DNA from 2 places in the Ureibacillus suwonensis genome. Region 2 is predicted to be linked to the other one. Evidence: riboswitches for the same ligand, from Rfam matches in the RefSeq annotation. Region 2 holds a riboswitch; the other holds the start of a gene.
What was found. A riboswitch is a leader RNA that binds a small molecule or an ion and turns the genes downstream of it on or off. The one in region 2 is predicted to bind glycine.
Positions count from the first base shown of each region.

Region 1: it holds a riboswitch for glycine, as region 2 does, so the genes downstream of both, ACFPOH_RS12255 (ACT domain-containing protein) here and gcvT (glycine cleavage system aminomethyltransferase GcvT) in region 2, are expected to answer to the same signal.

Region 1 is NZ_JBHSNQ010000162.1:8,351-13,690, forward strand. It holds gene ACFPOH_RS12235 (class I SAM-dependent methyltransferase) at 67-672, shown strand; gene ACFPOH_RS12240 (hypothetical protein) at 657-842, opposite strand; gene ACFPOH_RS12245 (amino acid permease) at 1,177-2,568, shown strand; gene ACFPOH_RS12250 (YceI family protein) at 2,719-3,249, opposite strand; glycine riboswitch at 3,572-3,647, shown strand; gene ACFPOH_RS12255 (ACT domain-containing protein) at 3,723-3,992, shown strand; gene ACFPOH_RS12260 (PFL family protein) at 4,007-5,340, shown strand, end outside.
Region 2 is NZ_JBHSNQ010000009.1:22,839-28,178, reverse strand. It holds gene gcvPA (aminomethyl-transferring glycine dehydrogenase subunit GcvPA) at 1-747, opposite strand, end outside; gene gcvT (glycine cleavage system aminomethyltransferase GcvT) at 765-1,868, opposite strand; glycine riboswitch at 1,955-2,037, opposite strand; glycine riboswitch at 2,041-2,131, opposite strand; gene ACFPOH_RS00395 (shikimate kinase) at 2,256-2,768, opposite strand; gene comGF (competence type IV pilus minor pilin ComGF) at 2,953-3,402, opposite strand; gene ACFPOH_RS00385 (hypothetical protein) at 3,351-3,686, opposite strand; gene comGD (competence type IV pilus minor pilin ComGD) at 3,676-4,104, opposite strand; gene comGC (competence type IV pilus major pilin ComGC) at 4,120-4,425, opposite strand; gene comGB (competence type IV pilus assembly protein ComGB) at 4,439-5,340, opposite strand, start outside.

The DNA.
Region 1 (5,340 bases), on a different contig from region 2:
ACGTTCAACCAATGATCCGTTCGGAAAGTTCCGTTATTTTTAAAAAAAGTTGGGGGAAAAATTATCATGAACGATGCGGAATTTGATCGATTTCTTCATATTGAAACCTGCGGGATAAAAAACGGCATTTACCAATCCCCCCATTACAACCGTTATGAGCCCACCCCTTATTCCGCCCTGGAGGAATTATTGAAGCATTATACCATCGACGAAAACGACACCATTATTGACTTTGGATGCGGTTTGGGGAGAGTTGGCATTTTTCTTCATTACAAAACCAATGCGTCAATCATAGGCATTGATATGAACGAACAATTTATCAAAGAAGCGATCAAAAACCGGGAACATTTTTGCAAAAAATTCCGGAAAAAGGAAGAAGGAATGCACTTTCTTTGCTGCCTTGCCGAAGAATACCAGATCCAACCGGCGGAAAATAAATTTTATTTTTTTAATCCCTTCTCCTTGCCGATTTTCATGAAAGTGCTGCATCATATCATGCGCTCGACGGAAGAAAAGAAACATACGGTGGATGTGATTTTATATTATCCATCCCTTGACTACCTGGATTATTTGAACCGCTATACCCCTTTTGAGAAGTTGAAGGAGATTCCAATCCCGTCACTTCACGAAAAAGTGTGGAACGAACGTTTTGTCATTTATCGTTTGCAATAAAAGCCATTGTCGTCTAATGGCTTTTTTATTTTTGGCTTTTCTTGCAGAATGATTCCTCCAAAAATGACCGTGCAACCGACGATGGAAATCACCAAGGAAAAAGATGTCCATTTGGCCATTAAAACCCCGAACAACAATAGAAATAAGCCGATCCATATCATCAAATTCATTGCTGCCCATCCCCTTTTTTTCAGCTCTTATTCTTCTATAACATTTCCCTTATCTTATGAGAACTTCTATCAAAACATGTCCCACTGTTATGTTTAAGCCACAAAAAGTTGGACAACTTAATTACGGAAGATGTTTTGATGTAAAACCCGGCAAAAAATCATTATTTTTGTATAATAATGGAATTGAATAATTATCAGAAATTTATTAATAAATTAAAAATTATTACTTTTTGATTCTTCAACACTTCAACGCGAAAAAGTGTTATACTTATACCGCTTTTGCGTTTTTAGAAATATCAAAATATTATTATATCAATATAGGAATGGATGGTTTATGAAAAATCAATTATTTCGGAAATTACCATTGGATCAGTTGTTGAATAAACAAGGCACGGCACATTTTAATAAATCGATGAATGCTTCTGATTTAATCGCTCTTGGGGTTGGAGCAGTTGTCGGCACAGGAATTTTCATTTTGCCTGGTACGGTGGCCGCTGAACATGCAGGCCCCGCCATTGTTTTTTCGTTTATTTTCGCGGCGATTGTATGCGCTTTTTCCGCCCTTTGTTATTCCGAATTGTCTTCAGCAATTCCGGTTGCCGGCAGCGCATATACATATTCATACGTCATTTTCGGCGAGCTCATTGCCTGGATTATCGGATGGAGCCTGCTATTGGAATACGGGCTGGCTGTTGCGGCAGTGGCAACCGGTTGGTCTGCATACTTCCAATCCCTCATTGAAGGGTTTGGAATTCATATACCTAAAGCTTTGTCCGGACCATTAAATCCATCCGAAGGCACCTTTATCAATTTGCCGGCGATTTTCATCATCGTCCTTTTGGCCGCCATTTTATCTTTGGGGATCAGAGAATCCAACCGCTTGAATAAAATCATGGTGTTCATTAAACTGGGGATCATTTTGCTGTTTATTTTCGTCGGAGTGTTTTATGTGAAGCCTGAAAACTGGCAACCATTCGCTCCGTTTGGCTTTAAGGGGATTTTGACGGGTGCGGCATTGGTGATTTTTGCGTATTTGGGGTTTGACAGCGTGTCCTCTGCTGCGGAAGAAGTCAAAAATCCACAGCGGAATATGCCGATTGGAATTATCGGAACCCTTGTGATTTGTACAATTTTGTATGTGGCCGTTTCCCTCGTTTTAACGGGAATGGTCCCATATACGGAATTGAATGTCGGAAACCCTGTTGCCTACGCGATGGAATTGGCAAATCTGGATTGGGTGTTTGGAATCATTTCCCTCGGTGCGGTAATCAGCATGATGACGGTCATTTTCGTGATGATGTATGGAGGGACCCGTTTAGTGTACTCCTTCGCCCGGGACGGAATGCTTCCAAAAGTGCTGTCAGAAATCCACCCACGACTTAAAATTCCATTGAAAAACACATGGATTTATGCGCTATTTGTATCTATTTTCGCCGGTTTCATACCAATCGATAAATTGGCGGAGCTTGTAAATATCGGAACTTTAGTCGCTTTTGCCGCTGTTTCCATCGGCGTCATCTATGTTAGAAAAATGAAAATTCCAGGATTGAAAGACGGATTCAAAGTGCCTTTATATCCAATTGTGCCGATTCTGTCATTTATCCTTTGCGTATTCATGATTACCCAATTATCTTCCTTCACAATGTTCACCTGCTTCATTTGGATGTTGATTGGTTTATTCGTCTATTTTGTGTATGGAAGAAAGCATAGCATATTGAATAAATAACGAAGAAAAGAGTGGATGAAGAAAATGATGGTTTTCTCACCCACTCTTTTTTTGCACAGTGGTTCGGCTTGATTTGAACCGGCACCTCCTTACAGCCGGTTCTTCATATAAAAAAGCCGACTCCAATAGGAATCGGCTATTGATAATACTTCAGTTTGCAGGGTTCACTTCCAATTCGGCTTTAATCTTCACGTCTTTTCCTACCAGCACGCCACCTGTTTCAAGCACTGCGTTCCAAGTAAGTCCGAAATCTTCACGATTGATTTTTGTTTCCGCCTCAAAGCCGTACACTTCAAAGCCCCAAGGGTTTTTTCCTTTACCGTTGAATTCCACTTCAAATGTTACCGGTTTTGTGACATCTTTAATCGTCAAGTTTCCTGTCACTTCATATTCGCTATCGCCTGTTTTCTTGATTTCTGTTGATTGGAATGTGATTTTAGGATATTTTTCCGCATCAAAGAAGTCTGCAGATTTCAAATGATTATCCCGATCTTCCAATTTTGTATTGATGCTTGCCACATCAAAAGCGAATGAAATTTTTGCATTTGTAAGATCTGTCAAATCGTCCGCTTCAATTTCCGCATCATAAGAATCAAAATGCCCTCTCACTTTTGATACCATCATATGTTTCACTTCAAAACCAATTTCTGAGTGAGCTTTGTCAATAACCCATTTCGCCATTTTTCATTCCTCCCGATTTACTTTATTCTGAATCCGAGATATTTATGAATATTTATCTTGAAGTTCATTATTTTGAATTCGAGATAAATATATCACGCATTAATTTTTTTGTCAATGGATTCAAACCCATTTTTCTGACTCATACTTTAGTAAATTTATTCCCGGTTTGAGCGGAAAAAAACATTCAACCCCCTCCTTACGGTCAAAATTTTTAAAAATTTCAGTGTATCTTAGTTGACCATTTTCGACAAAGGTGTTAGTATCGTCTAGTATTGGAATTAAATAGGTGTAGCGATGAATGCTGTGGGTAACACTACAGTCAGGAGCAGCTTCTGGAGAGACCACATCTGTGGCGCCGAAGGATTCACAATCTCAGGCAAAAGGACAGAAGAATGATAATACCGTTATTGTTCTTATGCTTTTGAGATTGGGAAACCAATCTCTTTTTTATTACATCAATAGAGGTGAAACATATGAGAAAAGCAATTGTCAGCGTTATCGGAAAAGACCAGGTTGGAATTATCGCAAAAGTGACAACTGTACTTGCAGATCGAAACATCAACATTTTAGATATCAGCCAAACGATTTTACAAGATTTCTTCACCATGATGATGGTCATTGACGTGACAAATTTAAAAGATCTTGAATCCTTGCAGCAGGAACTCAATGAACTTGGAAAATCAATCGGTGTTGTCATTACTGTACAACTTGAAGAAATTTTCAGGGCAATGCATCGCGTGTGAAAGGACGTGCAAACATGAACTTTGAAATTCATGAAATGTTGGAAACCATCCGGATGGTCCGGACAGAAAATTTGGACATCCGTACAGTGACAATGGGAATCAATTTACGGGATTGCGCGGATTCCGATTTCGATAAAATGAAACAAAAAATCTATGATAAAATCACCCATTACGCAAAGGATTTAAAACCTACCGCTGAAAAAGTGGCAAAAGAATACGGCATCCCGATCATCAATAAACGGATTGCCGTGACGCCAATCGCCGATCTTCTAGGCAATGCGACAAAAGAACAGGCTGTGGAACTTGCAAAAACATTGGACCGCGCCGCCGTTACCCTTGGCATCGATTTTATCGGCGGTTATTCCGCCCTTGTGCACAAAGGGATTGCGAAGGGAGATCAAGTGTTATTTGATGCTCTTCCAGAAGCCTTGGCATCCACTGAGCGGGTTTGCGCTTCCGTTTCTGTCGGCACAACCAAAGCCGGCATCAATATGGATGCTGTACGTCAAATGGGCGAAATCATCAAAGAAACGGCTGAACTGACAAAAGAACAGTCCGGCCTTGGCTGCGCAAAACTGGTGGTGTTCTGCAACCCCGTGGAAGATAATCCGTTTATGGCCGGCGCTTTCCTCGGATCCGGTGAAGGAGAAGTCGTACTCAATGTCGGCGTTTCCGGTCCGGGGGTAGTACTCAATGCATTGAAACGTTATCCGGATGCGGATTTGGGAGAAGTGGCCGAAATCATCAAGAAAACCGCCTTTAAAATTACCCGTGCCGGAGAGTTGATCGGACGAGAAGTGGCAAAACGTTTAGGCGTTCCGTTCGGCATAATGGACTTGTCCCTTGCACCAACGAATGCGATGAACGATAGTGTGGCTGAAATTCTTGAAGAAATTGGCCTTGAGCGTGTTGGAACCCACGGCACCATTGCCGCCCTTGCCTTAATGAATGATGCGGTGAAAAAAGGTGGTGCCATGGCTTCATCCTATGTGGGCGGTTTAAGCGGCGCCTTCATCCCAGTCAGCGAAGATAACGGCATGATCCGTGGAATTGAAGAAGGCGCATTATCGCTATCCAAGTTAGAAGCAATGACATGTGTATGTTCCGTCGGTCTTGACATGATTGCCATCACGGGCGACGCACCTGCCAGCACCATTTCCGCAATGATTGCCGATGAAGCGGCCATCGGAATGATCAATAAAAAAACGACTGCTGTCCGTGTCATCCCTGTGCCTGGAGCGAAAGAAGGCGACATGGTGGAATTCGGAGGCCTTTTGGGAAGAGCACCTGTCATCGGGGTCAATCCGTTCAGCTCCGACAAAATCATTCGCCGTGGCGGACGCATTCC
Region 2 (5,340 bases):
TAAAACGCCTAATGCCAGCGGGTTGGCTGATACAATGAATAATCCTTTCGCTTCATGGGCCATTTCGCCAATTTTTTTAATGTCTTCAATTTGGCCGAAGAAGTTTGGATATTGCACCATAATCGCGGCTGTTTGTTCATCGATCAATTCTTTCAACGCTTCAATATCTGTGACGCCATCCTTGGTTGGCACTGTCACCACTTCAATGGATTGGCCATAGGCATAAGTTTTCACGACTTCACGGTATTCCGGATGAATAGCTTCAGACACTAAAAGTTTTTTCCGTCTAGTGGAACCGGCGGCAAGCATTCCCGCCTCTGCAAGAGCCGTTCCCCCATCATACATGGACGAGTTGGCCAAATCCATTCCCGTCAATTCCGCAATCATTGTCTGGAATTCAAAAATTGCCTGTAATTCCCCTTGTGAAATTTCCGGTTGATATGGCGTATAAGCGGTATAGAATTCCGAACGGGAAATGACATGATCAACAATGGCAGGTTTATAGTGATTGTATACACCTGCGCCCAAAAATGAAACAGCTGATTCCGTATTCGTATTTTTATCTGCTAATGCTTTCAGTTCTTTCAATAATTCAGATTCAGATACTGCCTCTTTAATATTGTAAAGCCCTTTAAAACGCACCTCTTCTGGAATGTCCGCAAATAAATCGTCAATGCTTTCCACTCCAATGGTAGCGAGCATTTCCTGTTTGTCCTGTTCCGTCATTGGAAGATATCGATGCTTCATTTTTTGACCTCCATTAATTATTTTTCCCGTTTATAAAAAGGTTTCGGCACCACTTGCGCTTTTACCTTCTTATTCCGGATTTCCACATCCACTTCTGTGCCCACATCAGCATATTGGCTATCCAACAGGGCTAATCCCAAATTCCGTTTTGTGGAAGGTACTTGTGTTCCGGTTGTTACAACGCCGATTTCTGCGTCACCTTTAAAGACTTTATAGCCATGGCGAGGAATTCCTTTTTCAATCATTTCAATGCCGACAAGTTTTCTTGAAAGCCCTTGTTCCTTTTGTTTGATCAGCGCTTCCTTGCCGATAAAATCCGACTCTTTTTGAAGTTTCACCGCAAAGCCGATGCCTGCTTCAAGAGGTGAGATGGATTCAGATAATTCTTGCCCATAAAGCGGCAGACATGCTTCAAAGCGCAATGTGTCACGGGCGCCAAGACCACACGGAATGAGTCCATCCTCTTTTCCGGCCCCTAAAATTTTATGCCACAGTGCCACAATCGCTTTCGGCTCCCCATATAGTTCAAACCCGTCTTCTCCTGTATAACCGCTGCGGGAAAGCAATACCGGATAGCCGCCAACCGTTGCGGAAGCTTTGAAATGGAATGGTTTTATTTCTTTCAACTCTTCCTCCGTCAATGTTTGCAATATTTTTTCTGAAAGCGGCCCTTGAAGAGCAATCATGGCATATTCATCGGATTTGTTTGTAATATCCACTTCGCCTTGGGCATGCTTTTTCAGCCATTCAAAATCTTTCTCAATATTCGCAGCATTCACTACAAGCAGATACTGATCATTTCCAAGGTTGTATACGATTAAATCATCAACAACCCCGCCATTTTCATAGCACATTACATTGTATTGTGCGCCACCTACAGGAATTTTTGAGATGTCATTGGATAATATTTTTTGCAGGAACCCGAGCGCATCTTTCCCTTCGACAATGATTTCTCCCATATGGGATACGTCAAATAGTCCTGCTCGTTTTCTTACAGCTTCATGTTCTTCTTTGATCGATGAAAATTGGACAGGCAGTTCCCATCCTCCAAAGTCAATGGTTTTCGCACCATATTTGGCATACTCGTCAAATAATGGTGTTCTTTTTAATTCTCCCATCAAGAAACCTCCCTTTACTGGATCCTCTTTAAAAGCTCATTAATTAATATAGGTAAAAAAGGACAGAAAATCCCCTTGTTTTAGGAATTCTCTGTCCTTTCACCTGAAAGTTACACCTACTGTAAAAGCAGGCTTTCCCCTTGGGTGGCTGAAAAATCAGCGCTCTCCAGAGTTGCGTCCCGTACGAGTCTTTTTGCCTGAGAGATTCATAGTTCCCCTACTTGCTCCTTCGGCGACGTAAACACGTTCTCTCCCCGCACAATCATCCGCCATTATCAAGTTGAACAATCATTATATCTTTGCCAATATCCTAACATTGAACAGGATGTAAGGCAACATTTTTTTAAAATCCTGTATAAAAAGCGAACATTTTTCAAATATAATTTATGTTCATTCGCCTTTCAAACGGTTCACTTGGAATGCCATGTAATTTACCACTTGACGGATTGTTCGATTATGCGTAAAGACGCGGATATGGGCTGCTCTTTTATAAAATTTTCTTCTGTAATAAAATAGTCGTTCCAGCTCTTTTTTTGTCGAACGTTGGGCGATCGGGCGATTTTTATCATTTTTGATCCGGTTGTAAATATCTTCAAAAGGAGCATCCAGAAAGAAAACGAGGCCTGTCCTTCTCATGATTTCCCGGTTTTCCGGTCTCATCGCAACCCCGCCGCCAGTGGCAATAATACAAGCTTCATCCCGGAAATTTCTCAAAAATTCCGTTTCGAGATTCCGAAAATGCTCCTCTCCGTATTTTTCAAAAATTTCAGGAATCGGCATCCCCTGTTGCCTTACAATCTCTTTATCCATATCATAAAAGGGCATCCGCAATACATAGCTTAATTGGCGTCCAATTGCACTCTTTCCGCATCCCATGAATCCTACCAAATATATTTTTCTCATTTTTGACACCTTTCTACACAAAACTCCCAGTTATCGATTCAATAAGTTAATCGTAGCACGAACATTGACGTTTTCCAATGAATTAATGATTGAAAATTGCGTTAAATAGGATGTGCTGTAAAACATTACAAAAGACATTACAAAAAATAGCAGCAGGATGGCGATGGGATACATAACTCCTTTTTCATTTTTTATATTGGACAAATAACGTTCTCTCCTTCTCTATTCCATTCAAAAACCTGACTTTCACTGTCAACAGGTTGTCCGAGATGACAAACTCGGCATTTTGAATTCCAATGAGCAACGGCACATATCCCTGCCCGTTTACTTGCAGCCGGATGACATCTGAAATCTTGTTAATTTTGAGGGTTTTCGATGGTGATTCGACTATGTATAAAGAATTTGCCATCCAATAAACATCCTCGATATCAATCAAATATTGTTGAAAATCCTGTATAAAAATTTCCCATTTTATCTGTTCGTCCGCAAGAAAGGTATCGTTCCATTGTTGTATCAATAAATATATGGCCAATATGAGCTGGGCGAGCAGGGTGAAAGTCAGCAGATGAAAAAGCGCCTCAATCAGTGTAAAGCCGTTTCTATTGTTTCGTACTCTCCATTGGCATCGATGCATTTCAATCGTTCCTTATCCAGATTGGTGAAATGAACACAAATCGTATCTTTTTGGAAAGTCCAACGAAATTCCACATGATCAATCCATTTTGTCCCTTCACTAATCCCGGTTGTCTTTGCAATACGCACTCCCTCATAAGCCACTTCGGAAGCGTGCAATTCCAGGGTCTTATTGTAAAGGGAATGTTGGAGCTGATATACAAAAGGAAGAAAACCCATCAAAACAAAGAGGATGCTGATGACAAACAGCGATTCAATCAGGGAGGCCCCTTTTTCATTCCACATAACGGATTCTTCCTTTATCGATGTTGATGATGATGCTTTTTTCTCCGTACGGGGTCTGAAAAGTGATCGTCCCGAAGTTTTTTACCCCGCCCCTTGTATTGATGGATAGAGTGGACAAATTGCTGAAATCATTAATCGAAATCATATCCGGAATTTTTCTCTCGATGAGGACGTCATTCATTTGATGATATATCCGGTAACTGTTCGAGGATGAAAAAGAAACATAACAGCCCTTCTCATTTTCGAGCGCCCACATTTGAGCCATTTGGATGTCCAGTTTCAATTGGTGGAAGAACTGTTCCACAATCATTTTTTCCGTCATTTTGACCGGGATTGTCACACCGATCATGCCAATCAATGACACAATCATCAACACTAACAGCATTTCCAGCAAAGTAAAGCCTTTCTCATCTTTCATTCCCATTCTTCCCCGTCAATTTTTGGCCACATTAACCGTTCCGTCCGATTGAATTTCAATATCCATTCCATTTGGACATTTCTCCATCCCTTCTTTCAAATATTCTTTTTCTACCAAATCGTCCAATGTGGGAATGGTTTTGTGTTCCATTCGGTAAGATTCCACCTGGCCCTGCACCATCTGCACGTACGCCTTGCAACCTTTGTCATCAATCGTATTCATGTGTTTCATGATGTTTGGAACAGTGATCAAAATCAGGATGGAAATGATAAACAGCACGATCAGCATCTCGATCAATGTGAAACCTTTCTGATTTTTCATTCCAGCACCCCTTTCACATGATTTCCACCAGGTCGTATACCGGAAGCAGCATGCTGATATAAGCCGCAACAATGCAAAGGGCGATCAGTATGAAGAAAAGCGGCTGAATGGTTGCCATGCAAGTTTTGAGCATCGATTGGATTTTCCCATCAAGCAATTCGCTGAAAATGAGCATTTCACGTCCCAGGTGGCCGCTTCTTTCACCATGCTTTATAAATTCATCAAACTTGGGTGTAAACAATCCGAGGATTTTCACCGCTTCCCCCAATGAATCGCCGAAAATAACCCTATGTTTCAATAATGCGGCGACATAAGACACATGCCGGCTCATTTCTTGTTCTTCCAGGATCGACAATGCATGTTGAAGAGAAATACCGGATAACAATAAACTTCCAAGCAAATGGGAAAATTGTCTTGTCAAATGCAATTTATAAACATAATTGACAACAGGGATTTTAAGCAGCATGTTCAACTGCTCTGCAATATCACGTTTACGTATATAGTGAATCATGCCAATTGTTGACACCACGCCGACAACTGTGGCCGCAATCAGAAAATCCGGAAAATGAAGCAATACCATGGCCAATTTTAAGCTGGCAATCCCCGCTGAATTGGTGGACGTTGCAATTTGTTGCATATTCGGCAAAAAATAGTTCCGAAATATAACAAAAACGATTGCCAATATCGTTATCAAAAAAACCGGATATGCCAACAGCTTGGCCACTTTTCTTGCCATCTCCCGCTGAAATTCCATTTGTCCGCTGATGTGGTGCAACGATTCCGCCAACTCCCCTTTCTCTTCCGCAATATTTGTTAATAGCAGAAAATGTTTGGGGATGGGAAAATATTTCAATATATCCGAAACCCGTGAACCACTGTTGAATTGTTGCTGCATCATGCCATTCCATTTTTCCG